3 regions of the Priestia sp. FSL W8-0001 genome follow, and region 2 is predicted to be linked to each of the others. Evidence: riboswitches for the same ligand, from Rfam matches in the RefSeq annotation. Region 2 holds a riboswitch; each other region holds the start of a gene.
The links. Region 2 has a riboswitch for S-adenosylmethionine ahead of MKZ18_RS07620 (trans-sulfuration enzyme family protein). Riboswitches for the same ligand answer to the same signal wherever they lie in the genome.
Positions count from the first base shown of each region.

Region 1 (10,908 bases), 2.1 Mb from region 2:
GCTCTGCATGTTGCACTGTAAAGTCTTTTGTAAAGCTATACGCAGCTAAACAAAAGATACCGAGCGTCGAACCCGAACATGCTGAAAATTCATACCATGACATCGATGGCAATGACTCCTTATGCTCTGAAAACCACTTCTCAAGCCTAGGTACACGTTCTTCTATCTTTACATGTTTATGTATCTGTAAGTCACAATAATAATTAGCCAATTCAATCAAGTACGGCGCTACAATAGCGTACTTAGGTGCTTTTTCCAGCGTCTGTTGACATGTCAGAACCAGCTCATTAAGATACCCACCGTCATCTTTATCATCTCTATAACGGTAATAGTCTTTTAATGGTGCACCAGGTGTTAACGCGTCTGGCATAGATTCATGGAGCGCTGCAAAATCTTTTGGATCGAGCGAATTGCTGCGATCACACAAGTTGTCTAAATAGTCACTAATGGTCTGATACGCAACGATAAAGCGAATACAGGTTTTCATTTGTTCTTTTGCCAAAATGGCCAGTATACCTCCTCCTTCACAGTGAAAGGTTTTGGTATCAATGCTATCTAAAGCTTGCGTTCGCAGTTCCATAGTTGGTATTTTTTCTGCTTTCAAACGCCACTGTTTCAGCTCTTCATGTACAGTTGGCATGATGCCTCGATAAATTTTCCCCATTAAAGAAAAGGGATGAGACGGTATCTTCACAGGTTCCCCACCTCCGTTGTTTCAAGCTTCGTCAAATATGAAGGTTCACAAAGCTATTTGCATATGTGAAAACATAGTCTCGTTCAGGCTCATTAAAAATTTCATGGTAAAGCTGAGGCCACTCTTTATAGATTTTTTCGCTTAGATCTACTTCGTCAAACCATTGCTTTACAATTAATTTTTCAATAATTTTATCCTCTCCCGCTTGCATAACAAGAAGTGGAACATCAGGCATCTTTTCAATATCACGAAATGCCATATTGATCGCTTCTACAAGCTCACGATACCACCTAACGGAAACTTTTGTCACATACAATGAATCATTTTGGTCTTCGTCTCTTACTTCTGGATTTCTCGTTGCTTTCTCTACAGTTAAGCCTAAGTCAAACAGTTTCGTTGGCATTACTTTATTTAACCCTTTAGATAAAACGTCTAAATAAGCCGGAACTTGTTCTTTAAGTCCTAGACATGGCGATGATAAAATCGCTCCCCATATTGGTAAGTTCTTCAACTGGAGCGTTCGAATAACGGCAAGCCCACCCATGCTATGACCTAATAAAAAAATAGGCAAATCATAAGTTTGTGCTTCTTTTACCCAGTTTTCAATTTCATGTACATATTCGTCAAATGATAAGATATGTCCTCTTCTTCTTGTTGTTAGACCTTGTCCAGGAAGATCCCCCATCACAACATTCATGCCGACTGAACGCCACATTTCAACTAGCCAGCGGTACCGTCCTTGATGCTCAGCTGCGCCGTGAACAATGACTACCACACCTTTTGGATTTTCTGTTTCCCACTTACGCATTTGAGTTACTCCCTTTCATTTGCTATTTACCTGTTTAAAAAAACTATGTACACTTACATTAGAAGATTATTACTCTTTTTTCAACTAATAAAGGAGATGAACGCATGATTTATCCTTATAAAGGAAAAACACCAGCTATTTCACCCACATGCTATATCGCTGATTACGTAACGATTACAGGTGATGTCACGATTGGCGATGAAAGTAGCATTTGGTTTAATACTGTTATTCGCGGAGATGTTTCACCGACTATTATTGGAAAGCGTGTCAATATTCAAGAACAATCTACACTTCATCAAAGCCCTAATTTGCCGCTTATCATTGAAGATGATGTAACAATCGGCCATCAAGTTATTTTACATAGCGCACTTATTCGCAAAAATGCGCTGGTTGGAATGGGCTCAATTATTTTAGATGGAGCAGAAATTGGAGAAGGTGCATTTATCGGAGCCGGTAGCTTGGTCCCACCCGGTAAAAAAATCCCACCTCATACACTTGCACTAGGTCGCCCTGCTAAAGTTGTCCGTGAATTAACAGATGAAGATGTAAAAGATATGAACCGAATTCGCACGCAGTATGTTGAAAAAGGACAATATTATAAATCAATTAACCCGATTAACAGCTAATGCAACAAGCAGTGGTCAATGCCACTGCTTGTTTTTTTGTGTAGCGGCCTTACTTAGTATGCACTAAATAAATCCACACATTCTTTACACAATATTAGCACTAGCTCTACAAATATTTCTTACAATATAACATAGCGACTATACATTCGTTGAGAAACAAAAACATATAATTTTTTAACGTTTCATCGTCACCGATTACTTTAGCTATGAACATAATGGGCTTAAAGGAGGTTGCTATATGCGAACAAAACTAATTCGTCAAGTTTATGATTGGGAGTGCCACTTATTTCAAATTGTGAATAAACATTTCGACTTCAAGCCTCTCAACACTTTTTTTCGTACGATTACACATATCGGTGGTGCAACTTCAATGATTGGCCTAGCGCTACTCCTCATGCTATGTATTGATCGTGCATCTTTACCGCTTGCTTACGCATGCGCTTTATCTCTAGCAATCAGCCATATCCCTGTGGCGATTACCAAAAAAATTTATCCAAGAAAACGTCCTTACCTTCAATTAAAAGAAACAAAAGTATTGGATAATCCTTTACAAGATCATTCATTTCCATCTGGACATACAACAGCCATTTTTTCGTTTCTAGCACCTATCATGATTGCGGTACCTGTTTCAATTTTATTTTTATTTCCACTTGCTTTTTTAGTAGGAGTTTCGCGGATTTATTTAGGACTCCATTACCCTACTGACGTATTTGCAGGCATGTTGTTAGGTATACTCTCTGGAATTATCGGTCTACAGTTGTTCTACTAAATCAAAATGGAGGTGGTAGGATGAGGATTGCATTGATATCAGATACGTTTTCTCCTGAGATCAACGGAGTCGCAAAAACATTAGAGCGCTTTACTTATTATTTATCTCGTCAACGAATTGACTATGAGGTTTTTGCACCTGAATCATCGTCCCGCACATTTAGTCCATTATCCATTAATCATTCATTAAGTATACCATTCTTTCTTTATCCACAATGTCGGTTTGCCTTACCGAATGTTATAAAGATGAAGAAAAAAATAAAGGAGTTCAATCCTACAATCATGCACGTTGCTACTCCTTTTTCAATGGGACTTAGTGGCATTCATGTGGCTAAAAAGCTTAGTATTCCTTTAGTTGGTTCTCATCATACTGACTTTGAACACTATCTTCCAAGCTACAAGTTAGGACACTTATCCCCTCTTCTATGGAGATATATGAAATGGTTTTACGAACCGTTTGAAGAGATTTTTGTTCCCTCTCTTGAAACAAAAAAGCAGCTCTTAAATCAAGGCTTTAAATCTATATCTATCTGGTCTAGAGGAGTCGATCATCATTTATTTCATCCCTACTACGATAAATTTGATATCCGCATAAAATACAATATAAAAAAGCCTTATATCTTAACATATGTTGGACGTTTATCTCCTGAAAAAAACGTAGCATTTTTATTAAAGCTATCTCGCTTACTTCCCGACCATTTACGCCACCAAGTACAGTGGCTTATTGTTGGAGGTGGGCCTAGCAAGGAAGCGCTGCAGCAAGAAGCGGGTGAATCCATTACATTCATCGACTTCTTAGAACATGAGCGTTTAGCTAAACTATATGCAGCTTCCGACCTATTCATATTTCCTTCTGAAACGGAGACCTTTGGTAACGTTGTATTAGAAGCATTGTCCTGCGGTACGCCTGTCATTGCTGCTAATGCAGGGGGAGTAAAACATATTGTTAGCAATGAGAAGAATGGCTACCTCTGCACCCCGAATTCACTTGAAGAATTTATTGAATCCATTTGTACTTTGTTAGAGTCCTCCCAGCTTCGACTAAGGTTTGGAGACGCTGCTCGTCGCTATGCTCTTACGCAATCTTGGGATTCTATTTTTGACCAATTACTGCTTCGCTATGAAGCAGTCACTACTAAATCAAACAATGGGTTAGAATTTGTTCAATAAAAAAAGTCGCTATCTCTTTTGAGACAGCGACTTTTCATTATTTAGCTAAAGCTTCAGTTTTTAAAGCTTCTGCTTTATCAGTGAACTCCCAAGGAAGCTCAACATCAGTACGACCAAAGTGACCGTATGCTGCTGTTTGCTTATAAATTGGGCGTCTTAAATCAAGCATTTTAATGATACCAGCTGGACGAAGATCAAAGTTGTTACGTACTACTTCAACTAATACTTCTTCAGTTACTTTACCTGTTCCAAATGTATCAATAGAGATTGAAACTGGCTGAGCTACACCAATGGCATATGCAAGCTGAACTTCACAACGATCAGCTAATCCTGCAGCTACAATATTTTTCGCAACGTAGCGTGCTGCATATGCTGCTGAGCGGTCAACTTTTGTTGCATCTTTACCAGAGAATGCGCCACCACCGTGACGAGCATATCCACCATAAGTATCAACGATAATTTTACGACCTGTTAATCCTGCATCACCTTGAGGACCACCAATTACAAAACGTCCTGTTGGGTTAATGAAGTACTTCGTGTTCTCATCGATTAATTCTTGTGGAACAACTGGATTGATTACATATTCTTTTAAGTTACGTTGAATTTGCTCTAACGTTACTTCTGGATGATGCTGAGTTGAGATAACGATTGTATCAACACGAACTGGTTGATTGTTTTCATCATATTCAACCGTTACTTGCGTTTTACCATCTGGACGAAGGTAAGGTAAAATTTCTTCTTTACGCACTTCTGTTAAGCGACGCGCTAACTTATGAGCTAAAGAAATTGGTAACGGCATTAATTCTTTTGTTTCATTACAAGCGTAGCCAAACATTAAACCTTGGTCACCAGCTCCGATTGCTTCAATTTCTTCATCAGACATTGAACCTTCACGAGCTTCTAACGCTTGGTCTACACCAGCAGCGATATCTGGAGATTGCTCACCGATTGCTGTGATTACTCCACAAGTATCCGCATCAAAACCATATTTTGCACGCGTATAACCAATTTCTTTGATTGTATCACGTACTGTTTTTTGAATATCTACATAAGTAGATGTTGTGATTTCACCACTTACTAATACTAAACCAGTTGTTACGCTTGTTTCACAAGCAACACGAGCATTTGGATCTTCAGCTAAAATAGCATCAAGAATTGAGTCAGAAATTTGGTCACAAATTTTATCTGGATGTCCCTCTGTAACAGATTCTGACGTAAACAGACGACGTTGTGTTGACATCGGTTTTCCTCCTTTAAATATGATACATTGTGATACGGTACTCATTCCCTTATTGTGGTTCATTTACATTTTTTCAATATAAAAAACCTTTCCTTGTATCGAGGAAAGGTATCAAGTTCTGCATAAGCCTTTCACTCTTATCGATCAAGGTTTATTCCCTTGCATCAGGTTAGCACCTTATCACCTCTATGGAAATGGGTGATGGTTGCTGGGTTTCATAGGGCCTGTCCCTCCACCAGCTCGGGATAAGAGAGTATCCGTTCAAGGACATATCATACAGGAAAATGCTCTGTTATGTCAATAACATTCCTATGAAAATCACTTAAAGGTTGTATTTTCCTCCCCTATTATTTACAGAAACCTTTCACTAGTAAGATCATCTCACAAAAACGTTTTATGCTCTCTAAAACAAAAAAATTCGCAACATTTTAACATTTTCATTCGAATAGTATAGACTATTTAAAGTAATGTGTTATACTAATTGTACATTTAAACATCATTTTAAAAAAAGGAAGGTAGTGCACATGAGTACTGTTAATATGTCTATTGAATTAGCCAATCTCCTGGAATCTGAAAAAGTGAATCACCAACTATCTGTTTCTCAATTAGTCGAAAAGATTTTAGAGCGACAAGAAGGCGTATTGACTTCTACAGGTGCTATTCAAGTTGAAACAGGAAAATATACGGGGCGTTCCCCACACGATAAATTCATTGTAAGCGATTCCTTAACATCTCATACTGTTGAATGGGGAGATGTGAATCAACCGTTTTCATCTGAACGATTTGACGCGCTTTATAAAAAAGTATTAGAACATTTAAAAGAACAAAATGAGCTATTTGTGTTTAACGGCTATGCGGGCGCCGATGATAAATATCAGCTTCCAATCCAAGTCGTAAATGAATACGCATGGCATAATTTGTTTGCTCACCAACTATTTATTCGTCCAGAAGACACGAAGCTAAAAAGTGATGCTGAATCATTCTCAATTGTATCAGCTCCTACTTTTAAAGCTGTTCCAGACATTGATGGGACAAATTCAGAGACATTTATTATTATTTCATTTGAACGAAGAGTTGTTTTAATTGGTGGAACGGAATATGCAGGTGAAATGAAAAAATCTATTTTCTCAGTAATGAATTTCCTACTTCCTCAAAATAATATACTTCCTATGCACTGCTCAGCTAATGTTGGCAAAGAAGGTGATGTTGCACTATTCTTTGGACTATCTGGCACCGGAAAAACAACATTATCAGCTGACGCTACCAGAAGACTAATTGGTGACGATGAGCACGGTTGGTCTAGTACAGGCGTATTTAACATTGAAGGCGGTTGTTATGCAAAATGCATTCAACTATCAAAAGAAAAAGAGCCTCAAATTTTTAATGCCATTCGATTTGGAACAGTTTTAGAAAATGTTGTGATTAACTCGAATACTAGAATTGCAGACTATAATGATAATAGCTTAACAGAAAACACTCGTGCTGCTTATCCAATTCAAGCAATTGATAACACAATCTTACCGAGCGTTGCAGGACATCCTACGGCAATTGTTTTCTTAACCGCAGACGCATTTGGAGTTTTACCTCCAATTAGCAAACTAACAAAAGAACAAGCAATGTATCATTTCTTAAGTGGGTATACAAGTAAACTTGCGGGAACAGAGCGCGGAATTACTGCGCCACAGGCGACGTTCTCTACTTGTTTTGGTGAACCATTCTTACCTCTTCCACCTACAGCCTATGCTAAAATGCTAGGTAAAAAAATTGATGAGCATAACGTAAATGTTTATCTTGTGAATACGGGATGGACTGGTGGAGAGTATGGTGTTGGAGAGCGAATGAAGCTAGTTTACACACGCGCAATGGTTCAAGCAGCGTTAGAAGGAGAACTCATTAGCGTAGATACAGTTCAAGATCCTATCTTTGGACTTGAGATTCCTGCACATGTTCCTGGTGTCCCTGATGAAGTACTTCAACCAGTAAAAGCATGGAAGAATGCAAATTTATATGAAGAAAAAGCTCATCAATTAGCACAAAAGTTCACAAAGAACTTTGAGCGCTTTGCAAATGTAGCTCCAGAAATTTCACAAATGGGCGGACCGATTATTTCAAAATAATGAAAAGCCGGAATTTAATTCCGGCTTTTTTTAGTTTGTGGAGTGTAGCTTTATTAACTCGTATGTGACAACGGTTTTATTTTGCTCTAACTCAAGCTTTTTAATAATACCTGTCCCAACGCGTTCACCATTCTTCGTTTTATGAATACTAAGCGGAACCTCAAGAGGGTATAAGCGGTAGCCTTTTTTTTCAATTTGAAATACATTATCTACTACTCGCTTCTCATTTCCTTTTGTAACAATCATCGTATTTAATTCTAGTGGCATTCCCATCCTTCTTACCTCCCTTTCTTTTCCTCTATTGTACAATGCTTTTTCTATGCTGGCATATCTTTTATTTTGTTTTCATCCATTCAGTTAAATTTTTCACTGTCTCTCGGTTTTGCTTCGGAGGAAACGCATGAGGAAATCCATCAAAGTACCAGCTTTCCACGGGCTTCCCATGTTCACTCAGCATTTTCTCTAATTGATATGCATGCTCAATTGACACGTTTGCATCTTCTTTTCCATGTATTAACAATGTCGGTATACTTAGCTTATATGCCTGAGTTAGCGGTGAACGCCATTCATACCTGTCTGGATATTTCGAAGGTGTCCCACCAATGACCCTTTTCATCATACGCCTTAAATCTGTTCGCTCTTCATAGGTAAGAATCATATCCGTTACCCCTCCCCATAAAACAAGCGAACGTGCTGAACTTTTTTCAATGGCAGTAAACAAAGCCATTACGCCTCCTCGCGAAAAACCAAATACATGGATTCGGTCTTGATGAACTCGAGGGTAATTGACAAGTAAGTCATAAGCTGCAAAAGCATCGTAACGATCATCTCCCCCAAAATCTTCGTTTCCTTCTCCACCTTGATTCCCTCGATAAAATGGAGCCATTACAATGAATCCTTGAGATGCGAATTGAATTAGCCTCCCTGGTCTCACAGTACCTACATTTTTTATGCCACCTCTTAAATATAAAAATCCATCATATGTACCTTCTTCTTTTGGTTCCGCTAACATCCCCTTAATTTTTAAACCTTGACACATATACGTCACAATTGACAACGAAATGCGTGGATTGGGAGATGGAAAAGGATATTGACTAATAATAGTTCCGTCCTTCATAAAAAACCCTCCTTATCATTCAATCGTTTTTAACCAGGCGTTCACACTATTTTATCCATTATCATATATTATTGTAGAAAAAGTCACGCTATCAATCCTACTCCACATATTGGCCTATTACTATGTTTCATCATAATTGATTTACAATCTTATTTTAACGTTAGGAGGAAATACCATGCGAAAAATAAAATGGCTGCTGTCCATCATCACTATTTGTATTTTAACCTTCACTTTAATGAGCTGTGGTAAACAAAGCTCAATTGAAACTGTTCGCGTAGGAGAAGTAACAAGATCCATCTTTTATGCTCCCCAATATGTAGCTATATCAAAAGGTTTTTTTGAGAAAGAAGGACTAAACGTAGAATTAAAAACTACTTGGGGCGGAGACAAAACGATGACTTCCCTTTTATCCGATGGCATAGATGTTGCATTAGTTGGTTCAGAAACTTCAATCTATGTCGCTGCACAAGGTTCTGATGATCCCATTATTAACTTTGCGCAACTAACGCAAACGGATGGCACATTTCTAGTAGCACGTGAAAAAGTTGATAACTTCTCATGGGACCAGTTAAAAGGAAAAACATTCTTAGGACAGCGTAAGGGTGGCATGCCACAAATGGTTGGAGAGTACGTCTTAAAAGAACATAATATTGACCCTAAAAACGATCTAACACTTATTCAAAATATTGATTTTGCTAACGTTTCAAGTGCTTTTGCATCTGGAACTGGCGACTATGTCCAACTATTTGAGCCAACGGCCAGTATTTTTGAAAAAGAAGGAAAAGGTTACATTGTTGCTTCTTTTGGTGAAGAGTCAGGAAAGGTTCCATATACAACATTCATGTCAAAAAACAGCTTTTTAAAAGAAAATCCTGAAACTGCTGAGAAATTTACAAGAGCTATCTATAATGCACAGCAGTGGGTTGATACGCACAGTGCAAAAGAAGTTGCTGAAGCAATCGCTCCTTATTTTGACGACACATCAATCGATACAATTGAAACCGTTGTTGAGAGATATAAAACCCAAGATTCATTTGCTACTAACCCAGTGTTAGATAAAGAAGAGTGGGAAAACCTTCAACGCATTATGGATGAAGCTGGTGAACTACCTAAGCGTATTGATCACAAAACATTAGTCAACACAAAAATTGCAACTGACGTCATGGAGCAGTAACCATGTCAGGCTTACAAATCACAAACGTCCACCACGTATATGTCACAATGAAATCAGCCACCACAGCTTTAGAAAATATCAACCTTTCAATTAAAGAAGGAGAATTTATTTCTTTTCTAGGACCTAGCGGATGTGGAAAGACGACGCTTCTTTCGATTTTGGCTGGGTTAATTAAACCAACTTCAGGTGAAGTAAACATTAAGAATAAACTTGTTCAAGAGCCTACAGCAGAAGTTGGTTATATGCTTCAACAAGACTACTTATTTCCCTGGAAGACGATAAAAGACAACATCCTTCTTGGACTAACAATCCAGCGTAACCTTACAAAGGAACATGAGCAGCGAGCATTAATGCTCTTAGAAGGAATGGGATTGAAAAGCGTTTCAGATTTTTTTCCACATCAATTATCTGGAGGTATGCGTCAACGTGTGGCGCTCGTTAGAACACTCGCTACGAATCCTAGTATTTTACTTTTAGATGAACCATTTTCAGCTCTAGACTTTCAAACGAAATTAAAGTTAGAAGAGCTTGTATCAAAAACCTTAATGACTTATGAAAAAACGGCGGTACTCGTTACGCATGATATTGGAGAAGCAATTGCCATGAGCAATCGAATCGTTTTATTTTCAGCCAACCCAGGAAGAATTGCTCGAATTTTCACCGTACCACCTATCCTTCAGACTCTGTCTCCTTTTGAAGCTAGACAACACTCTGTATACAACGACCTGTTCATGGAGATTTGGAAGGAGTTGGATCACCTTGAATCAGCCTCACAATCCTGATGTTTTACATCAGCAATACAAATCCGCAGTAAATAGCGAAAAGCGAATCATTCGTTTGGTTCAATTATTTATCTTCTTATCTTTTTTTGGGATATGGCAACTGGCATCTTCGCTCAAGTGGATTGACCCTCTTATTTTCAGCTCTCCACTCCGAGTGTGGAATTTGTTTATTGAAAAAACAGGGGATGGTTCATTATTAGAACACATTGGCTTTACGTTGTTTGAAACAGTACTTGGATTTATTATTGGAACGCTGTGTGGTATCATTTTAGCAACTTTGCTATGGTATTCAAATCGTTTAGCAAAGGTTTTGGATCCCTATTTAGTTATCTTAAATGCTATGCCAAAGGTAGCTCTAGGCCCGATTTTGATTGTAGCCATTGGACCTGGTTTCTTTTCCATTTTAACAATG
Region 1 covers NZ_JBBPAL010000001.1:3,563,472-3,574,379, forward strand. The annotation lists gene MKZ18_RS18720 (tetraprenyl-beta-curcumene synthase family protein) at 1-694, opposite strand, end outside; gene MKZ18_RS18725 (alpha/beta fold hydrolase) at 726-1,502, opposite strand; gene MKZ18_RS18730 (gamma carbonic anhydrase) at 1,607-2,128, shown strand; gene MKZ18_RS18735 (phosphatase PAP2 family protein) at 2,367-2,897, shown strand; gene MKZ18_RS18740 (glycosyltransferase family 4 protein) at 2,918-4,066, shown strand; gene metK (methionine adenosyltransferase) at 4,104-5,306, opposite strand; SAM riboswitch class I at 5,441-5,558, opposite strand; gene pckA (phosphoenolpyruvate carboxykinase (ATP)) at 5,831-7,423, shown strand; gene MKZ18_RS18755 (DUF2584 domain-containing protein) at 7,454-7,696, opposite strand; gene MKZ18_RS18760 (alpha/beta hydrolase family protein) at 7,758-8,540, opposite strand; gene MKZ18_RS18765 (ABC transporter substrate-binding protein) at 8,716-9,714, shown strand; gene MKZ18_RS18770 (ABC transporter ATP-binding protein) at 9,717-10,496, shown strand; gene MKZ18_RS18775 (ABC transporter permease) at 10,474-10,908, shown strand, end outside.
Region 1: another riboswitch for S-adenosylmethionine. It lies ahead of metK (methionine adenosyltransferase); the one in region 2 lies ahead of MKZ18_RS07620 (trans-sulfuration enzyme family protein).

Region 2 (10,908 bases):
CTGAGCTTCCTCGCTGCGCTGCGGGATCTCCGTTTTCCCTCTCTTTCCCGCAGGAGTCGAGTGTCCTACGCTCCATTCCACCCTGTTTCCAACATTATTTTCACAATCAACCAAAAAAACCTGAACGATTAAAAGTTATGAACTCTCAATCGTTCAGGTTTATCATTGGCTGAATTACTTATGTCCAGCCTCATCTAGGTGGACATATTACGTAGACGGACGGTTTGGTCCGTTTAATTTTTTAGGGTCACCAAATGTTTTTGTTTCAGGCTTGTTTTTTGGCTGTTTTTGTTCATGTTTATTTGCCACTTCTTACACCTCCAAATGAATGTTGTAACAAAGTTGACTGCACATACAATACGTGTTTCTTGCACAATCTAATCATAGTGTTTTCACTCATCCTCATTTCAATTCGTGCAAATTAAAACATTTTCTGCGTAAAACATCTTTCTTTGCCGAATGGAAACTAGTTTTGTCATGTGTGAAGGTAGATTAAAAATAAAAAGAGAATAGGTAGTTAAACGAAAAGTTGGAGGGATGGCTATGAAGCTGAAAATGGTAAATACGAACGAAGTGTTAAGTTTATTCGATAATGTATTAGAGCAAATAGATGTTGTAGAAGATACATTATCTTCACAAGTTAATCAAGCGTTTACTACTTGTGAAGAAGTATATAGCAATCACGTTCAGCGTATTGACGAGTCGTTACGAGAAATTGAAGCTGCAGCCTATGAAATCCCAACTCAATCAGAATGGCGGAGAAGAGAAGTACTACTACGTACAGTGTAACGATGATTTATGGTACAATGTCATCGTTGAGGTGACAAATATGAATTTAATGATAGAAGCAACAAAGGTACTACATCACTATAATGAGTTAGCTCTTACTCGTTTATCCACTATTAAAAGTAATTCAGAGTATGAGGTGAATTTCTTTGGGGAGGTCAAACCATATGTTGATCAGTTTTTTTTATGAGTTAGATATGTGGACGGATCTTGTTACCAAGTGGCTCAAAGAAACAAAGCCTAAATATATTCACATCAATCAAGTAGATACCCTTCGTGAAAACTTGCAAAACGTAGTGCTCCAGTCTTTTTATCAAGAGACGCGAGACAAGCGCTTTAAGCAAATGTATCAATCAAATAAGTACGTATTAGAGTCCATTTTAATGAACGGTTAAGTTTGATTAAACAGTAAAAGCCTAAAGGTGTGTTTACACTTTTAGGCTTTTGCTGTGTTGTAATTGAATTAATCGTTATCTTTTTGCACGTGGATGCTAACAGCAGGATCGTCTTCCGTACCGACTGTATTGATTACATAATCCACTTTTTGAGTGTGTTTTGGTGTAACGGGCTGCCCCGCTTGCGAAACGGTTGGTTCATGCCCTTGCTTTTTATGGTTAAAGTGTTTTCCTCGACTCATCGAAACTCCTCCTTGAAATGAAATGGACGATCTTTTTTAATATGCGTCACAGTAGCGGTGAGTATAAGTAGTTAAATATAGAAAAGCCCTCAGTCAATTAGCTGAGGGCAATGTAGTACAATTAATTCTCGTGTGCAAATTCGGGTTTTGAAGCTCCGATTTGTTCTAACTCACGAACGGCGATTTTATAATCGGATAGTGTTAAACAACCTTTTAAATACTGCTGCTGCGCGAAGTCTAGCAGCTCATTACTTGAAGTTGGCTCATACTGTTTTTTAGCCATAAAAGCTTGTTGAAGCTCGTTCACATACATGTAAATTCACTCCTTATCCCCATTTTGTGTGCTTGTCTTGTTAGCATCACTTATAGTTATCGTAACATAGATTGAAATTATCTCGTTTTTTTGAAAAATTTAAACTTTCGACAGAAACTAACATTTTTCACAACTTTCTTCTAAATATAAAGTGAAAAATAAAAGGTGTAGTGCGTCACCTCAGATTGAGTACCCACATACCATATAATAAAATTTTTAAAGGGAGGTAGCGAGCCAGTATGTATAATCAACAGAATCCTTATCCATATTACATGCAGAATCAATGGGAAGAAGAACGGTTTGATTTAAGTCAGGTGTACCCATTTCCAGAATATCATCAGCAACCATGGCATCATACACAGTTGCCGCAACAGCCTTATGCTCAAGTTCCACCCCAAATGCAATATGTAAACAACCAACAGCAATACCCTTTTTATCAAAATGGAATGCCTTTTCCAAATCCTTATCCAAAAGGTAATCAGCAAATGAAGCAACAGCCTAACCAGTTTCATTCTTTAATGTCTCAATTTAAATCTTCAGACGGAAATTATGACGTTAATAAAATGATGAATACAGCGGGACAGATGATGGGAGCAATGAATCAATTAACAAACTTAGTAAAAGGGTTTACAGGTATCTTTAAAATATAAAGAATTGTATAGTATGTAAATGGAATAAAAGGGCTCTACAAGAAGCTATAACGTCTTGTAGAGCATGTAATGTTTTATCTAAAGAAGCGGTTGAATGGGTGATTACAGAAGCAAGGAGAATGGTCACATTTTTTAACTGGCTTTTTGCCTGTAATTGGATGGCTTGTTAAGTTAGGTAAGTGTGAATGCCCAATTTTTTTCTTGTGACCATATTTTTTTGAAGAGTGTTTCTCTTTTTTATGGGAATGTTTAAACGTTTGAGAAGGTTGATGCTTATTGTAAGAGTGTTTTTCTTTACAGAAACATGTTTTTTTCTTTTCAGAGCGGTGTTTTTTATGAGAGTGTTTTGTGGAATGAGAATGTTTTTTATAAGAACGGTGCTTTTTATGAGAATGCTTTGTAGAGTGAGAATGTTTTTTGCAAGAGCGGTGCTTTTTATAAGAGTGCTTTGTAGAGTGAGAATGTTTTTTGCAAGAACGGTGCTTTTTATGAGAATGCTTTGTAGAGTGAGAATGTTTTTTGCAAGAGCGGTGCTTTTTATGAGAGTGCTTTGTGGAGTGAGAGTGTTTTTTGCAAGAACGGTGCTTTTTATGAGAATGCTTTTCTTTACAGAAGCACGTTACTTTTTTGTGAGAACGATGCTTTTTGTGAGAACGTGAGCTTTTCGTACAGTACTTGTTTTCCGTTCTTTTCTCTGTTTTCTTTTCTGTCTTTTTCTCCGTCTTTTTGTGAGAAAGAGCTGTTTTTTTAGATGAACTTTTTGAGCTATGACCTTTTGGTTCTTGATACATAAATCTGCCTAGCTCTGATTTTTGTAAAGATTCAGCAGCTTTACGAATACGCTTAGATTGAATATACAATCTAAAAACCTCCTTATGAGAATCATTTTTTTGCCTTTCACCATAAGATACGCTTAATACGCCGTACTTGCTATGAGATAAACGTGGAATTTTAAGAAATAACCAAGGAGTTTCTAGCATCTCGGTGGGAGAGGAGCTCATATAATTTAAAATGTATCCAAAAGGAGGGAAAGAGATGGGAATTGCCACCTATTCTGTTTTTGCTAATGTTCGGGACTTTAAAGAACTAAAGGCCGACATCTGGTCTGAAGATTCCATACCCGCAGTGATGAAAGTTCACAAAAAGAGGTATGAAATAGGCTTAACTCTAAGGGGATCACACATCCGAGAAATGAGAAAGAAATCGTACTATATAGAGTTTTATTCACCAAATAAATTCGGGAAGACCAACGAAATTCATCTCAATGCAGAATATAAAGATCCATCGCTAGTTCGCAATAAACTATCGCTCGATTTCTTTTCAGACCTTGGTGTACTATCACCGAAATCACAGTTTGTTCATCTCACCATTAACGGGAAAAATGAAGGTGTTTATTTACAGTTAGAATCGGTAAACGAGTACTTCTTAACAAAGCGTAGCTTGCCAAAAGGCTCTATCTTTTACGCTGTAGACGGAGATGCCAACTTCTCGTTAATGAGTGATTTGGATGAGAAGCCAAAAGAATCGCTTCAATCAGGATACGAAACAAAAGTAGCGTACGGAAAAGATGAAGAAGCGCTAGAATATTTTATTTATAACTTGAATACATGGACGAATCAAGAGTTTGAAGATAACATTGAAGAGCACTTGGAGGTAGATCGCTATTTAGCCTGGTTGGTGGGAGTAATTTGTCTTCAAAACTTTGATGGTTTTGTTCATAACTATGCTTTGTACCGGAACAGTGATACGAAGTGCTTTGAACTCCTTCCTTGGGACTATGATGCTACGTGGGGGCGCGATGTCAACGGAGATGAAATGGAAAGTAACTATGTGAGAATGGAAGGGTTTAATACGTTAACAGCACGACTTTTGGCCATATCAAAATTTAAGAAACAATATATTGAAAAAATGAATTCTGCGCTAAATCATCAGTTCACTGTTAACTATATGAAACCAAAGATTGAAGCACTCCACCAGCTGATTTTGCCTTATGTAGAGAAAGATCCGTATATACAGCACAAGTTAGCTACTTTTTATCAAGAACCTGCGTTTATTTGTGACTTTATTAAAGACAGAGCAGCCTATATAAGAAAATCAATGAAGTCTTTTTGAATAAATGAGACAATTGAAATTGTTTAGAAAATTCTATTGACATTCTTTGTTATTTTTATTAAAGTATACACAATGAATAATTAACTTAATAAAACTCTTATCCAGAGTGGCGGAGGGACTGGCCCTGCGAAGCCCGGCAACCATCAAACCATATGTTAGTCAGTGAGTTTGAACGGTGCTAATTCCTGTGAAATACGATTGTATTTTAACAGATGAGAGAAGTCGTGATTAAGCGAACGCTCTTCCATCTGTGAAGAGTTTTTTTTATTTACTGCAAAGAGGAGAGGACATTATGCATATTGAAACACTACTTGTTCGTTCGGGCGTCAATCGAGACCCTGCTACAGGTTCCATTACAACACCTATTTACCAAGCATCTACGTTTGCACACCCCCGTTTAGGAGAAAGCACAGGATATGACTATGCTAGAACAGCTAATCCAACAAGAACAGCGTTAGAAGATGCGATCACTGCGTTAGAAGAAGGCGAAGTTGGAGCGGCATTTGCTTCGGGAATGGCAGGAGTTATGGCTGTACTTGCTTTGTTTAAAAACGGTGATCATTTAATCGTCTCTGAAGATTTATACGGTGGTACATACAGAGTTTTAAATGATATTTTTGCAGAACAAGGTGTAGAAGTAACGTATGTAAATACAGCTCATTTAGACCAAGTTAAAGCAGTATTAAAGCAGAATACGAAAGCGTTATTTATTGAAACACCGACAAATCCAATGATGCACGTAACCGATTTAAAAGGAATAATTGAACTTGCTAAAGAAAGTAACTTGTTAACAATTGTGGATAATACGTTTATGTCACCTTATTATCAAAGACCTCTTTCTCTTGGAGCGGATATCGTTATTCATAGCGCTAGTAAATACATTGGTGGTCACAATGACGTAGTAGCCGGGTTAGTCGTTGCACGATGTCGTGAGCTAGGTGAAAAAATTCGCTTTTATCAAAATGCAGCAGGTGCAATTTTAGGTCCGCAAGATAGCTGGTTGTTGCTGCGAGGTATTAAAACGCTTGCTTTGCGCATGGAGAAACACAATGAAAATGCGCTGAAAATTGCGAATTGGCTGACTTCACATGAGCTGGTTGAGAAAGTGTACTATCCAGGTCTTGAATCTCATCCAGGCTATCACGTAATGAAGCAACAAGCAGGAGGCTTTGGCGGAATGATTTCCTTCGCTGTAACGGACCCGCAAATTGTGCCAGTCTTACTTGAGAATATAAAGGTGATTACCTTTGCTGAAAGTCTAGGTGGTGTGGAGAGCTTAATGACGTTCCCAGCTCGTCAGACTCACGCAGATATTCCAGAAGAAATACGAAATCGAGTTGGCGTAACGAATTGCTTATTACGCTTATCTGTTGGGATTGAACATGCAGAGGATTTAATTCAAGACTTAAAGGAGGCATTTGATGCATACAACAAATAAACACTCATTTGGTACAAATTTAATTCATGCAAAAACAGGTATTGATGGACATTTTGGAGCGGTAAATGTTCCCATTTATCAAGTGTCTACTTTCAATCTAGAAGACGAAACAAACGGTGGGCGCTATGACTATTCGCGTTCAGGTAATCCAACACGAGAAGCTTTAGAAAATACGATTGCACAGCTTGAAAATGGAGCTGCTGGGTTTGCTTTTTCATCAGGAATGGCCGCTGTATCATCTGTTCTTTGTTTATTTGAAGCAGGCGATGAAATTATCGTTTCAAACGATATCTATGGTGGCACATATCGCGTATTAACAAGATTATTTTCAAAGTTTGGTATTAAAACTACATTTGTCAACATGACAAATGTAGAGGAAGTAGAGGAAGTCATTTCGAGCCAAACAAAAGCGATTTACATTGAAAGCCCATCAAATCCATTCTTACAGGTAACGGATATTAAAAGCGTTGCAGCGTTAGCTAAACGCTATGACCTGTTAACAATCGTTGATAATACGTTTATGACACCTTACTTGCAGCAACCAATTAATTTAGGGGCAAATATCGTCATTCATAGTGCGACAAAGTATATTAGTGGCCATAGCGATGTAATTGGTGGATTGGTTGTTGTAAGTGATGAAAAGCTTGCTGATGAAGTAAAGTTTGTTCAAAACGCATTTGGAGCTATTTTAGGGCCACAGGATTGCTTCTTATTTCTACGAGGCATTAAAACATTAAAAGTAAGGTTAGATCAGCAACAACAAACGGCTTTAGAGCTAGCGAAATGGTTTGAAGAGCAACGTGACGTCGAAGCGGTTTATTACCCAGGGCTGAAGACACATCCTGATTATGAATTGATTACTGAGCAGGCAAACGGATACGGAGCAATTATTTCGTTTAAATTAAACAATGATGAACTCGCACAGCATATATTAAAAAACGTGCGCTTATCTTCGATTGGTGTAAGTTTAGGCGCAGTTGAATCCATCTTAACACACCCAGCAACAATGTCTCACGCTAGTATTCCAAAAGAAGTGAGAGATGAAAAAGGTATTACAGAATCGCTGTTACGCTTATCAGTTGGACTGGAAGAGTATGAGGATTTAAAAGAAGATTTTAATAATGCTCTAATTTCTTTTCAAGAAAAAGCCGTAACTAAATAATAATAGAAGAAAAGAGGTTGTTTCTAGATTTAAATAGAAACAACCTCTTTTTTAGCAATTTCTGAGTAGTTTTGTGTACAGGTCGATTAAAGCCAGCTGTTCGCTATGAGCAAGACTGCTATTGTTAATCCGCTGAACGGCCAGTTCATATTTTACCTCAGGAGATTTACGAACGCGAGGATGCGTCATTTCATCACGTAAATCCTTTTGAATAGCATAGGATAACTTTTCTTTAACGGAAAGATTATCTTGGTTGGAAAAAGAGCGATTTACCCAAAGTTTTTGATAGGCGCTAAACAATTGTTCATCTGATATCACGATGCATAAACTCCTTTTATTAATATACGTATTAGTTTAGCACACATACTCTAGTACCTGTATGTCACTTCTACAGCTGATACAACTGTCAGAGACTGCGTTTGAATCGGTGGAGCAGACCCAAGTGTCTTAGCTGCCACTACATAGCCACCAGGGGGCTGCTGAGTCCGTTCAGTGACTTCCAGCGGAATAGGGTTTAAGGCAACGCCTAGGGTGTCTGCAATAGCCGTTGCTTTCTCTCCAGCGTGCTGAACGGCTTGAGAAAGTGCTTGCTTTTCATAGGGTGTCGGATCTTTCACAAAAAAACGAATATCTTCTGCTACGTTTCCACCGCTTGCAACAGAGATAGCGTACACTTCACCAGCTTGTTTAATATCTGCAACATGAACTTCAAATAAATGCTGTACTTCGTATCCAACTAATGTCGTTTTGCCATCAGTGTAGTCATATTTTGGGTTAATAGTAAACGATGCGGTCTCAATATCACTTTGTTCAATTCCGGCATTTTGAAAGCCATCAATCATTGTATTGGAAACGGTAGTGTTTTCTTTTAATGCTTGCTGTACGCTTAGGTTTTCTGTACGAACACCGATAATAATGGAAATGCCATCTGGAACAGCCGTAATATGGCCTTCTCCTATCACTTTTAGCTCACGCTCATTTCCTTCACGTGATGGTGGGGGCTGGTGATTATATGGAAACATGGATGGATGCATGTTATAAACCTCCTTATAAGCTCTTATCTATATACGTATGAAGAAAAAGCTTGGGCTACGTATAGAAAATAAAAAGCTCGCAAAAAGATGTTTGCGAGCTTTCGTTTGGATTTATTTAGTTTCTTCTTCTAATGTTTCTTCCATTTCAACGAAAGTACCTTGAACTTTCGTTGAAGGATCTTTTGTTAACAAGCTGACAACGACGACAGCTAAGAAGCTTAGTACGAAACCAGGAATCATTTCATAAAGTGCTTCGCTTAATCCAGGTACGTTTACCCAAATTAATACCGTAGCAGCCCCAACAATCATACCGGCAAGAGCACCCCAACGAGTCATCTTCTTCCAGTATAGACTTAGTAAAACTGCAGGGCCAAATGCTGAACCGAACCCGGCCCATGCATAACCTACAAGACCCAAAATCGTATCATTTGGATCTAATGATAAGAGAATACCAATGATTGCGACACCTAGTACAGATAGACGTCCTACTAAGACAAGTTCTTTATCTGTTGCTTTGCGACGGAAAAACGCTTTATAAAAGTCTTCCGTAATAGCACTTGATGTTACAAGTAGCTGAGACGAAATTGTACTCATGATTGCAGCAAGAATCGCTGCTAGTAAGAACCCTGTAATAAATGGATGGAACAATACTTGTGCGAATTTAATAAAGATTGTTTCTGGATCTGCTAATGTGGTTGCAGTTTGGTCAACATAAGCAATACCAATTAATCCAGTAAACATTGCACCGATAATGGAAATAATCATCCATCCCATACCGATTCGGCGAGCTGGTTTTAACTCTTTAATAGACGAAATAGCCATGAATCGAACAATAATGTGAGGTTGCCCAAAGTAGCCAAGACCCCAAGCTAAGAATGAGATAATTCCAACAACCGTTGTACCTCTAAAGAAATCTAAGTACGCTGGGTCAATGTCACGAACTACATCAAACGTTGTTCCAACACCGCCTAATTCAGTAAACGCTACAATCGGTACAAGAACAAGAGCGATAAACATAATAATACCTTGTACAAAGTCGGTTAAACTTACCGCTAAAAATCCACCGAATAGTGTATAAGCAATAACAACACCTGCTGTTACAAATAAACCAATTCGATAGTCTAAACCAAACGCAGACTCGAATAATGTACCACCGGATACCATTCCAGCAGAAGTATAAAGAGTGAAGAAGACAAAAATAACGATGGCTGATACTGTTCGAAGAACTTTGGATGTATCATTGAAGCGGTTTTCAAAATAATCTGGGATTGTAATGGAGTCATTTGCTACTTCTGTGTACGTTCGAAGACGCGGAGCAACAATTAGGTAATTTAGGTAAGCTCCGATTGTTAAACCAACGGCAATCCATAAACTAGATACTCCTGTAGCATACATAGCACCTGGTAAACCCATTAACATCCAACCACTCATGTCAGATGCACCAGCTGATAGGGCTGTTACAGCAGGACCAAGTCCACGACCACCTAGCATATAGCCTGAAATGTCATCAGTAGATTTTTTATAAGCATACCAACCGATAGCCAGCATCCCTATAAAATAAATTGCTAGTGAAATAAATAAACTAATATCCACAATATCTCTCCTTTTTCTGTTTTTATATATGACTTGTGGAAAATCGTGTCATATAAACAGCTTACGGTTTTTTAAGCTAACAAACTTTTCCCAGAGTATCAAGTTATTAAACACGAATTTTTTGAAATGAAACCCGCTTGATTACATAAATAAAGCCAATGAAACCGCTTACTAAATAAAAATAAAGTAAAAATATTATGAATATTAAAACATGTATTTATTCTTTAAAAATTAGAATAAATTACCAATAAAATTGTTGCTTTCTACTATTTAATATGATGCTTTTTGATTAAAAATATGTACACGTTCTAAAACAAAAAAAGGCCGCATTGGCCTTTTTTAATTAACGATTGTTCGGAAATACTCGGCGTACTACTTCATTAAATTCGTCGATAATGCCGGTAATTGGCTGTCCATCTTCCAACTTGTTAACATAACTATTCATGCGATCAACAAAATCTGGGTTTGTTGAAACATATACTTCTTGAATGTTGTTGTTAGATTTTTTAACCTCATCAGCAATTTTTGTTTCCATTTCTTTTGTTAACTTGCCTTCTTTTTTATCTTCTAAAACTGCTGCAACATACGCATCACGATTCATTATAACAACGTTTGCATTTTTCACTTCACTTAATGCATTTACTCGATCGGCTGCACCGTTTGCTACTTCCATGCGTGATTCAGCATATTGATCACGCTTTTTTTCTTGCGTTACGTCATTCATATTGTTATCCATTTCATTTTCATATGAAACGTTGCGGACCGTATCGTCATTAATGAGGCCATCTTTTCCTTGGTCTGTAGTGTTACAACCAAATAATGATAAAATTGTTGCGAAACTAACTGCTACAAAAAGTGATTTTTTTATCATGTCTCATTCCTCCTTGTGAAATAATTTTCGTTCGTTAGCTTTCGTTAAACGAGGTGAAAACATACATAGAAATTTGAAATAAGCTTATACTAAGCCAAAAAGGAGTGGTAAAAATGAACGGTGGAATTGAAGAAAGCTTATTGATTATACGAAGCGAAACAGGGAATGAACATGAGAAAACAACCTTTGCTTTAACAGAAGTAGAAGCACGATTGTTATTTGAAACGCTACAAAATAAGCGTAAAGAAGTCATCGATGAAGATTTAGACAATATGCTTACATAATAGAGAGGTGAGAGCCGAACCTGTTGAT
Region 2 covers NZ_JBBPAL010000001.1:1,440,688-1,451,595, forward strand. The annotation lists gene MKZ18_RS07590 (hypothetical protein) at 544-789, shown strand; gene MKZ18_RS07595 (DUF1798 family protein) at 954-1,181, shown strand; gene MKZ18_RS07600 (hypothetical protein) at 1,250-1,423, opposite strand; gene MKZ18_RS07605 (YppF family protein) at 1,545-1,736, opposite strand; gene MKZ18_RS07610 (YppG family protein) at 1,976-2,386, shown strand; gene MKZ18_RS21065 (CotG/ExsB N-terminal domain-containing protein) at 2,461-3,387, opposite strand; gene MKZ18_RS07615 (CotH kinase family protein) at 3,422-4,498, shown strand; SAM riboswitch class I at 4,593-4,717, shown strand; gene MKZ18_RS07620 (trans-sulfuration enzyme family protein) at 4,791-5,936, shown strand; gene MKZ18_RS07625 (trans-sulfuration enzyme family protein) at 5,920-7,098, shown strand; gene MKZ18_RS07630 (hypothetical protein) at 7,150-7,416, opposite strand; gene MKZ18_RS07635 (SIMPL domain-containing protein) at 7,467-8,132, opposite strand; gene putP (sodium/proline symporter PutP) at 8,244-9,725, opposite strand; gene MKZ18_RS07645 (YhcN/YlaJ family sporulation lipoprotein) at 10,069-10,596, opposite strand; gene MKZ18_RS07650 (hypothetical protein) at 10,710-10,880, shown strand.

Region 3 (10,908 bases), 1.2 Mb from region 2:
GCGATACAACGAGATGGCTACCTACTTTTTCAGCCAGATGATAATACTGATATAAAAGGTGGCTATATTATTTACCAAGGTGCAAAAGTAGAAGCAATGGCATACGGTTATTATGCAACAGGAAATCGCAAAGCAAGGATATCTAGTAGAGATAGTAGATGCGCCTTTTAATGTTAGTTTCTTCTCAAGTAACAAGGCAGAAGAAATCATGAAGGAACACCCTACTATTAATAATTGGTTTATCGGAGGACACTCTTTAGGAGGAGTTGTAGCGAGTTCTTATGCGTACAATCATCAAAGTAAGGTAAAGGGACTCATTTTATTAGCTTCCTATCTAATGAACAAAAATGACTTTTCAAACACAAATTATCCAATTTTATCATTAACAGGTGACAAAGATGGTTTATCAACGCCTAATAAGATTTCTGAAACGAAGCATTTATTATCAAAAAATACAAAAATAGTAAAGTTAAAAAGAGCAAATAATGCCCAATTTGGTCTATATGGTGAACAAATTGGGGACAATAAAGCGACTATTTCTCCTGAAGAACAACAAAAGCAAACGGTTCAATGGCTTAATGAGCAAATAAAATAAAGAGACTGAGACATAAGTAGTTCAGTCCTTACTATACCTGAACGATTGAGAGTTCATAACTTTAATCGTTCAGGTTTTTTGTTGATTGTGAAAACAATGTTGGAAACAGGGTGGAATGGAGCGTAGGTCACTCGACTCCTGCGGGAAAGAGAGGGAAAACGGAGATCCCGCAGCGCAGCGAGGAAGCTCAGGTTCCTCCCCGTGGAAAGGGAGTGGCCGTAGCGCAATGGAACGAACGTGTTGAGACAAACTAAAGAGATGGGAACAGCTAGCGTTCGTCTTTTAGAAGCAATCATTTTGTTATGTCCCAAACTCTTTGTTAGCTTATTGGAGAATGTTCAGTAGCATCCATATCTAAAATCCATTCGTTAAACTTTTCTTGTAGTAAACCAAGCGAACGTTGATTATTAGATACGACATCCAACGCTCGATCATCATAGAGATGAAAAATTGTTCCTTTGCTTACGTTGATAATGTAACATTCCTCTTCAATCGCAGGTTGGATATGTAAATCGCGATTCGCAATAGATTGTAGTAGTTGCTTTTGCTTTAAGTCAGTTGGCCTGCAGGCAATTGCATACTCATTTTTAGTTGATAATAGCTGTACGCTTGTCTTTCTTAAGCGAGAGCGAATGAATTTTTTCATTAATATATCAGTGCGCTTTAGAAAGGATAGTTCAGCTTTTGAAGATGGCGAACGAAATACAACGATGAGCTCATCATTTTCATCATGAAGTGCTTTAAAAATTTGGTATGTGCGTTTATAAACATTTTTCATATACCCTTGTTCCCACACGCGCTTTTGGTTTGTTAGCTTGAATCGGATGCCTATTGGTGCATTGTAAAAAAGCGGTTTTCTCATTTGGATATCAGGAAATAAGTGAGATAAATATGATTGTAAAGTAAGATTGTTCATACGCAACACCCTATCTATTCGTAAAGTTTTTACCTTTTATTGACTCAAGTGTAGCATGAAGTCGATTGAAAATGTGAAGTGCAAACCTGATTTAACGGAAAGGTAATACAACTGTTATATTTCCATTCAAATTCTTATAAAAGAAAGGTGTTTTTTACAAATTTGTCGTATTAGTAACGTACATATCTCTATGTCAATCACTCTGAATAAAAATGACATAGTAGAACGTTTTTGCTCACGCAGAATTTCACTTGATAATAGAGCTAACCATATGAAAAGTAGGTGAGGATGATAAAAAAACAGATTTTGCTAGTCGTAGGCGTTACGTGTTTATTATTTGTGCTAATTTTTTATAAGACTATTTTTCAAGAAGGAAATCCGATACCCTTAGCAGTGGGGATGGCAAAAATGAAAACAGGAAATGAAAAGGTAGTTCAAGTTTCAGATAAACCAGAGAAGTATTTAATTCACTCCGATGATTACCTATCGTTTATTAAAGAAATGGATAAAAAAGGTGATACGTTTCAATACCAGGAAGATGAATTATTTTATTTTGATCGAGAAGAAAAGCGAGCTTCTTTTGAACGAAAATCATACACCAATCGCTACATGATTATGGAACTAAAGTAAGACAGCGACTAATTAGCCGCTGTCTGTTTTTGCTCCAAAATCTTCAATTGTAACGTCAACATGATAATCAATAGTAGAGTTTGAAAAAATAGTATCCCATTCTTTTCGATGTTTCTTCCAAAATGCAGGGTGGTTGATTCGTACATACTCTCTAAATTCAGGTGCATCTGCTTCATAATCAGATTGGAGCTTGTTAAGTATTTTGTTTGTATCTGATTGGATAATGTTCTCTACATTTTTTTCAATATGGTTAATAAAAGAAGGAGATAGCTTTTGGTCAGTAGCATCCCAATCTTCAGATAACCGTCCTGATGTCTTTTTCTAATTTTGAAACACGTTGTACTAAAAAGCTTTGGTCCGTTTTTAACTTAGCTCATATTTCTCCCAATGATAAGGTGGGAAGAATTTTATTGGTCCGATACCTATTTTCAACTAAATCATAAATGACATTGACCGGTGGAGTATCCATTCCTTTAATCGTTAAAATAGCCTTTGCTTGGCCATTTGTAACAAAAACAAGGCAGCTTCTGCGAATTTCATTATCCCTAGCAAGCTGATCCATTAGAGAGTCTAACTTGAAGGTCTTCCCAGCTGTTTCACCAAATACTAAAATACGCTGATGCTGACTGAATAAAGGGTCTTGCTTCAATGCAATGTTCCTTGTAATTTCATGTACTGTGGGTCCTATTGTTACAATGTTTTTATACGGTGAAGATGAGGAAGAAGATACCCCACCACGGTCTGGAGATATAAGAGTTTGATGAGTGAGCATAAGGTTATGCTGAGACGTCTTTTCTTTCACCGTGTCTAAGGAATCCATGCCAACGCCAATGACGAGTAAGAGTTGTTCAATGTTTCGGTGTCGAGAGCAACCCACTAATATGATTATCATCATGATGACAGCTAAATATTTATTCATATTCTCCTCACTCGTTTCTTAATTAGCATAATTGATCCTAAAAAAAATGGAACTGCAAGAAATATAATAAAAAAAGCCCAGCTTAAAAGGTCAGCAAAAGCAATAACGTCTCCAGCCGTTTTAGGGAGGAGTGACCCTACTACAATAACAACCCTACTACAATAACAACCCTCCTACTAATCCAACAGTCTGCCCAACAGGTGTTGGGAGGCGAAGTCCGGCTTCTCTTAACAATTCGATGGTCACTTCCATTACCATCGCTTCAATAAAAGGTGAAAATGGTACGTCTTCTCGCGTGGCTGCAATGGTAATGGCAAGCTCAGTGGGAAGCAGCCCTTGATGAAAAGAAACAAGGCTAATATAAATGGCTGAGAAAAAGAGCGTAATGAAAATTGAAATATAGCGAAGAAGGCGTAAGAGAGAACCTGCCAACCATCTTTCGTAATAGTCACTGGGCGATTTCATAATCATGTCAATTGTTGTTGGTACTAATAGAGCAAAAGGTGAACCGTCTACAAAAATTGCAACTCTGCCTTCATTAATAGCAGCTAAGACGCGGTCAGGTCTTTCTGTATTTTGGACCTGTGGAAAAGGAGAATAAGGAGCTTCTTCGAGAAATTCTTCAATCATTCCAGAACCTTGAACATTATTAAGATTAATGTTTTGAAGTTTTTGGCGAACTTGATTAACGATATGAGGTTGACATTGCTTTTTATGAAAAACAATTGATGTTCGATGAAGCTGTTCTTCTCCAATGAAAACATCCTCGACCGTTAAGTTTGCATCACTTGCTCTTTGCCTTAATATGCCGATATTTTCTTCTGAATTTTCAATTAACGCAACCTTTGGACCACGCACAACTTTTTCGGTCGTTGGTTCACTCCACGTACGCTGTTTAGCTATTGTCATATTTAAAGAAAAAGCCGTTGTACGATTATGAATAAATAATAAAGGTTCTCCTTTAAAAAAAGCAGTGAGAGCTTGCTTGTACGTATAAACTTCACTGCTTTCAACAGTTGAGATAAAGGAATCCCAACGATCTAGCGTGTTGGCTGGTGATGAGGTTTTTGTTTGAATCGAATCATTTTTTCTGTTAATTGATTCAGCTTTTCGCTGTCTACAAGCCCTTGTAGATAAAGAATATAAACAAAATCAGTAGATGAAATCCATAGCTTTTTTGAAGCTATGTCACTGCTACCACCTGCTAATTCTAGAAATGTCTTAACAACGTACTCTGTATCTCGTTGAAACGTTGAATTGAGCAAGTCTTCATCACCTTTACATTATTAGTAATATATTGAGTTCAGTAGTAAAAAACAGTACGATAAAAAAGAATATATATTAGTCTTTACGAGTTCAATAGGTGTTATGCTAACTAATCGAAAAAGGACGTGAAAACATGCTACATTCATTTAAACTTCAAACGAGTAATCGCGATGAGATGATTGATTTGACAAGTCAAGTGGAAACAGAAATTAAAAAGCATCAAGTGAAAAGCGGAGTAGTCACCGTATATTGTCCACATACGACCGCTGGTATTACAATTAATGAAAATGCAGATCCAGATGTAAAACGTGACATGATTAGAAGATTTGACGAGGTATATCCTTGGATTGATGAAAAAGATCAGCATTTTGAAGGGAATACAGCTGCCCATCTAAAGGCAAGTACAGTTGGTTCTTCGCAACAACTTATTATTGAGAATGGAAATTTATTATTAGGAACGTGGCAAGGGATTTATTTTTGTGAATTTGATGGCCCTAGAAACCGTACATGGTATATTAAAATTCAAGCAGATTAAAAGAAGAGGCTGGGATATAAGTAATTCAGCCAATGATAAACCTGAACGATTGAGAGTTCCTCATCTTTAATCGTCCAGGTTTTTTTGTTGATTGTGAAAACAATGTTGGAAACAGGGCGGAAAGCGAGTGGCCGTAGCGCAATGGAACGAACGTGTTGAGACAAATCAAAGAGATGGGAACAGCTAGTGTTCCTCTTTTTGAAAATTTGTTTTGTTATATTCAACCCTCTTCTTTTAGCATGTCTTCTTTTTTTGATTTTTTGTTATAAAACAAAAGATAGATAATATATATGTTATATAACAGAAAAAGGGAGAGATCTTGTGTGGAGCAAATTACAATTAAACAAGAAACAGAACAAGAACAAAATGAAAAGACAAATTTTACGTGGGTAGATGAATATCCAACTGTATTAGATATTATTAATGAATACTATAGTTTTTGCCGTTAAAAAAGCCAACGCAAGTTGGCTTTTTGTTATTTAACGAATTCTTTTTGCACCAATATAACGCTTGCTCCAATAGCTATCTTTTAATGAAGCAACTGAAACACCTTTTGAAGATGAGCTATGTAAAAATTGATTGTTTCCCATGTAGATACCGGCATGGGAAGCGCCTTTTTGGTATGTTTGGAAAAATACAATGTCCCCAGGCTGTAAGCTTGTAACTCGTGTCCCTTTTTTATAAATCTCTGCTACAGTTCGAGGTAAAGTAATGCCAGCGCCCTGCTTGAATGTATAACTAATAAAGCCACTGCAATCAAATCCTCTAGGAGTTGTTCCACCCCAGCGATATGGTACCCCTACATACTGCTTTCCTTTATTAATAACTTTTGAAGCATTAAATGTAGAAGTCTGTGAAGAAGTTTTTACTCCAAGCTTTGCATATGTGCTTTTTCCAACAACTCCATCGGCAGACAATCCATTTTTACGCTGAAATGATTTAACTGCATTTGATGTAGCTGGTCCAAAATAAGTTGTTGTATTGCCAGTGAAATAACCTTTTTTCTTTAAAAGCTGCTGTAATTGCTGAACATCCTGATTTCTCATTCCTTGCTTTAATGTTTGATCACCTAGCGCAGCTTGGCTGACTAAAGGGCTAGCAAATAAAAAGCTAGCGAGGGTAAAAACCGCCACAAATTTCTTCATAATGGGCCTCCATCAATTTTTCATCAATTTTCGTAAAATAATCATAACACCTTTCGACAGATGGAAACGTTACATTTTCATTACAAAATATGAAAAAAATGAAAATTAGAGTGAGCAGAATGATGTGTTTTGATTTTGAGAAATAGAAAAAAATTGAATATTTAGCTGTTAATAACTAAAACATATGAAAATGTAAGGACATTTAAAAATAATAATAGAAATCTGTTGTGAATTACTACACAAATACTTTGTAGTCATGTAGAATGTAAAAATAGAATACAGTGTCAATTGATTTGACTTTTGATGAGGTGAAAAGTAATGAAAAGAATAGGTGTATTAACAAGCGGCGGTGATTCTCCAGGAATGAATCCTGCGGTTCGTGCTGTTGTGCGTAAAGCGATTCATGAAGGAATGGAAGTTTATGGTATTTATCAAGGATATCAAGGGTTAATTGAAGGGAATATTCGAAAGCTTGAAGTTGGTGATGTTGGTGATATCATTCAACGCGGTGGAACAATGTTATATTCTGCAAGATGTCCAGAGTTTAAAACAGAAGAGGGACGCCGTAAAGGTATTGAAAACCTAAAGAAGCATGGTATTGAAGGTTTGGTTGTAATCGGTGGAGATGGATCTTACATGGGAGCTGTTAAGCTAACTGAGCTTGGTTTTCCATGTGTAGGTATTCCAGGAACAATCGATAATGACATTCCAGGAACAGACTTTACTCTAGGTTTCGATACAGCTTTACATACTGTTATCGATGCAATTGATAAAATTCGCGATACGGCTACTTCACATGAACGTTCTTTTATTATTGAAGTAATGGGACGTAATGCTGGAGATATTGCTCTATGGTCAGGGCTAGCTGGAGGAGCTGAAACAATCTTAATTCCTGAAGCGAAAGATGAGTTCCAAGAAATGGTGGATCGTTTAAAGAAAGGCCAAGAGCGTGGTAAGAAACATAGTATTATCGTTGTTGCTGAAGGTGTAGCTACAGGAAACGAAGTAGCAAAACAGCTTGAAGAAGCTGCTGGAATTGAAACTCGCGTTACGGTTCTAGGGCACATTCAGCGTGGTGGATCACCAACAGCACAAGATCGCGTGTTAGGAAGTCGTTTTGGTGGCCGCGCCGTTGAGTTATTAATGGAAGGTAAAGGCGGGCGTGCAATCGGTATCCGTAAAAATGAAATTGTTGATTATAATATTATGGAAATCCTAGGTGAACCTCATCATATTGATGAGCGTATGTATCAACTATCAAAAGAATTATCAATCTAAACGATATAAAGGCGAGACTTCTTATAGAGGAGTTTCGTCTTTTTTTAGTTTCAAACCAGTACCTTCACAATGCTTACACTTTTTTGTGTAGAATATGCCAGGAATAATCATTACTTTCCCAAGCCCTTTGCAAAAGGTACATATCAGCTCAAACCCCATAATGCCATCATTCCTTTTATTTAGTATAGCATTTCTGTTTATTAGTATAACACAAAAGCGTAAAAATTTTTAGAAAATTTAATTTTTATATCGCTTTCTTCAATGGAATAAAAAATAGTAGAGCTGTTATAATTGATAGAAAAGGAGTGAAGGACATGTTTAAGCGAATTTTATTAGCTTCAGATGGGTCTGAACACGCTGCTAGAGCAGCTGAAAAAGCGGTTGCTTTAGCCAGATTAACTGATCGAAGCTTTGTTCAAGTGATATATGCAGTAGAAGGAGATAGTAGGTTAAACACGCTTGGAAAAGATGAAGCAAGAGAAAAGCGTATCCAAACAACACAAGAAGTTTTAGAGAAATCTGATATAGAGTATGAAATTACGTTTATTCATGGAGATGCTGCTAAAACAATTATTCAATTTGCTAACAACAATCGCTTTGATGTTGTAGTAGTTGGAAGCCGAGGCTTAAATCCAGTAAAAGAAATGTTTTTGGGGAGCGTGAGCCATAAAATTGCTCAACATGTGAAGATACCCGTATTGATTGTAAAGTAGGAGAGAGCGCCAATGAATATGCAAGTTGAAGAGTTAAAGAAACGAATTGGAGAGGCAAGTCGGATTTGTGTCTTTACGGGAGCGGGAATAAGTACAGAGTCGGGCATACCTGATTTTCGCTCGCAAAACGGATTGTATCGAAAAAACCTAGAATTTTCAGATGTGATTTCTACTTCTTTTTATCAGAACAATCCGGTACTTTTTTGGGAGCTATTTAAAGAGATTTTTCGTGTGAAGCTGCTTGATGAATATGAACCTAACTCAGGTCATTACTTTATAGCAGAATTAGAAGAAGAAAAGACCGTGCATGTGATTACACAAAATATTGACGGCTTGCATCAGAAAGCAGGAAGCACGAATGTATATGAAATTCACGGAACAATTAAGCGAGCACATTGTCAAAAATGTGGAAGTGAGTTTGGGTTAAATTTTCTAACCAAAGTTGAATTACCGAGCTGTACGTCGTGTGAAGAGGCACTAAAGCCCAATGTAGTTTTATTTGGAGATTCAATTCACTGGTTTGAAGAAGCTGTAGAGGCAGCTTTACAAAGTGATTTATTTATTGTCATGGGTTCATCTTTGCAGGTAACACCCATTAATCAAATTCCTTTATTAGTTAGAAAACATGGTCAGGTACCAATGGTCATTATTAATAAAGAGCCAACTTACTATGATTATGTGTTTGATAATCAAATACACCTCCCAATCGGTGAAGTTGTAACGGCTTTAAAGAGTGGGAAGTGAAAAAGCACGCTACGGGCAGCGTGCTTTTTTTTAAACTTCAAAATAGATAGCGAAGCAGAACACAGAAATGACCAGAAAAAACGCTGAATGCAACTTGCTTTCTTTAAACGTCAAAACAGCTTCAATAAATAAAAATAAACTTAGCATTAATTGAATGTATGGTAAATAAGCAATATAGTTGGTAGAATCACTGTTCTGAAAAGCGATTATTCCGTATACCACAGCTCCGATTAAAAAGGCATATTTTAATAGTTGTAATCCTTTAACTAACATCTTTGTGAGGTTCCTCCTTATTTAAAACCTAGGTCACATGATTATAACATATATTATATAGATGTAGACAACTAAAGTGACGCGATATGTTTGACCACGGTCTATCTTTCATGAACTCAAAAGGATATGAACCACTTCTGAATACTGAATAAAAAATTTTTTATTTCTGATTTTTCAAATTCCTTGTTGACAGACTAAGAAAGTAGGTGTAATATTTTCCCTAGTTAATTAATTGAATATTCTTATCTCGAGAGGCGGAGGGACTGGCCCTGTGAAGCCTCGGCAACAGACTGTTAAAGTACTGTGCCAATTCCAGTAGCAATTTGCTTGAAGATAGGAGAAGAACCAATAACGACTATTAACCTCTTCTTATCTTTAAGAAGAGGTTTTTTATTTTGAACAGAAAGAGGGAATAGAACCATGACAAAGACATTAGTGAAAGCTCCATTTAAAGCTGATCATGTAGGGAGCTTTTTAAGAACAACTCCTCTCAAAGAAGCAAGAGAAGCCTATACAAATGGTCAGATCAGTAAAACGACTTTAAAATCTGTAGAGGACCAGGAGATTGAAAAGCTTGTCCAAAAACAAATCGAAGTGGGACTTAAATCTATCACTGACGGAGAATTTAGACGTGCATGGTGGCACTTAGATTTCTTATCAGGTCTAGATGGTGTAGAAGAGTTTGAAACGGAGTATATTAGTCAATTTAAAGGTGCCAAAACAAAAAATAAAGCAATCAAGGTAGTTGGTAAAGTAGATTTCAACCATCATTATATGCTGGAACATTTTACATTTTTAAAAGAAGCTGTTGAACAATATGGTGATGGAAGCCAAGTTGCTAAGTTTGCTATTCCAAGTCCCAACATGTTATTCACTCGAATTCAAGAGGATACTTACTACAATGGGGATAGAGAACAGTTTTATCATGACACGGTAGTTGCTTATCAAAAAGCAATTCAAGCTTTTTATGATGCAGGCTGCCGCTACTTACAGTTAGATGATACTTCATGGATTGATTTTGTTTCTGAAGAACGTATAGATGCAGTTGTTGAGAAGCTGGGTATGGATGTAAAAGATATTATTGATACGAGAGTCAACTGCTTAAACGATGCGATTTCTAAAAAGCCGGAGGATATGGTCATTACGATGCACATTTGTCGCGGAAACTTTAGATCTACGTATATTACCAGTGGTGGCTACGATACTATTTCAGACGCAATTTTTGCTAACTTGCATGTAGATGGGCTTTTCCTTGAATATGATGATAATCGTTCAGGAGATTTTGAGCCATTAAAAAGTTTTACACGTAACAACCAAACAGTTGTATTAGGACTAGTAACATCTAAATTTCCTACATTAGAAGATGCAGAGGTTATTAAACAAAGAGTTAAAGAAGCGAGTGCATCTATTCCTCTAGAAAACTTGTCACTGAGTCCACAATGCGGGTTTGCAAGTACGGAAGAAGGAAACGAACTAACAGAAGAAGAGCAATGGAATAAAATTAGTCACGTCATTAAAATTGCTCAAGATATTTGGGGCGCTAACTGAAGAATAAGAGTTGTTTCTTAATTTTACATAAGAATCCAATTAGATCTTTCTTTTCGTTGTAGTAAAATTGGAAAAAGCTGCGTTTATAAATGATGCAGCTTTTTTTGTGTATTGATAGCGTAACTGCAAATTATCTACAGGTAACATAATATTTATTGGGTAAGATAGCGAACTGTCACGCTAAAGAAACGAAAGATTCTTGATAGATGTATTTATCTTGCAGAATGCTTAAGTTTCAGAGTTGACTCGCAATTGCCTTAAAGGTATTGTATACACACCAAATGTCGAATAGTTTATTTCTTCATATAATAAAAATAATCAGTGATAAGTAGTTTAAGGAACTCAT
Region 3 covers NZ_JBBPAL010000001.1:2,621,160-2,632,067, reverse strand. The annotation lists gene MKZ18_RS14035 (hypothetical protein) at 1-171, shown strand, start outside; gene MKZ18_RS14030 (alpha/beta fold hydrolase) at 113-595, shown strand; gene MKZ18_RS14025 (DUF3885 domain-containing protein) at 915-1,511, opposite strand; gene MKZ18_RS14020 (hypothetical protein) at 1,800-2,141, shown strand; gene MKZ18_RS14015 (Ger(x)C family spore germination C-terminal domain-containing protein) at 2,154-2,396, opposite strand; gene MKZ18_RS14010 (Ger(x)C family spore germination protein) at 2,515-3,060, opposite strand; gene MKZ18_RS14005 (spore germination protein) at 3,217-4,083, opposite strand; gene MKZ18_RS14000 (hypothetical protein) at 4,101-4,325, opposite strand; gene MKZ18_RS13995 (secondary thiamine-phosphate synthase enzyme YjbQ) at 4,460-4,861, shown strand; gene MKZ18_RS13990 (hypothetical protein) at 5,185-5,310, shown strand; gene MKZ18_RS13985 (C40 family peptidase) at 5,341-6,006, opposite strand; gene pfkA (6-phosphofructokinase) at 6,325-7,284, shown strand; gene MKZ18_RS13975 (universal stress protein) at 7,599-7,997, shown strand; gene MKZ18_RS13970 (NAD-dependent protein deacylase) at 8,010-8,741, shown strand; gene MKZ18_RS13965 (hypothetical protein) at 8,772-9,014, opposite strand; SAM riboswitch class I at 9,254-9,354, shown strand; gene MKZ18_RS13960 (5-methyltetrahydropteroyltriglutamate--homocysteine S-methyltransferase) at 9,435-10,562, shown strand.
Region 3: another riboswitch for S-adenosylmethionine. It lies ahead of MKZ18_RS13960 (5-methyltetrahydropteroyltriglutamate--homocysteine S-methyltransferase); the one in region 2 lies ahead of MKZ18_RS07620 (trans-sulfuration enzyme family protein).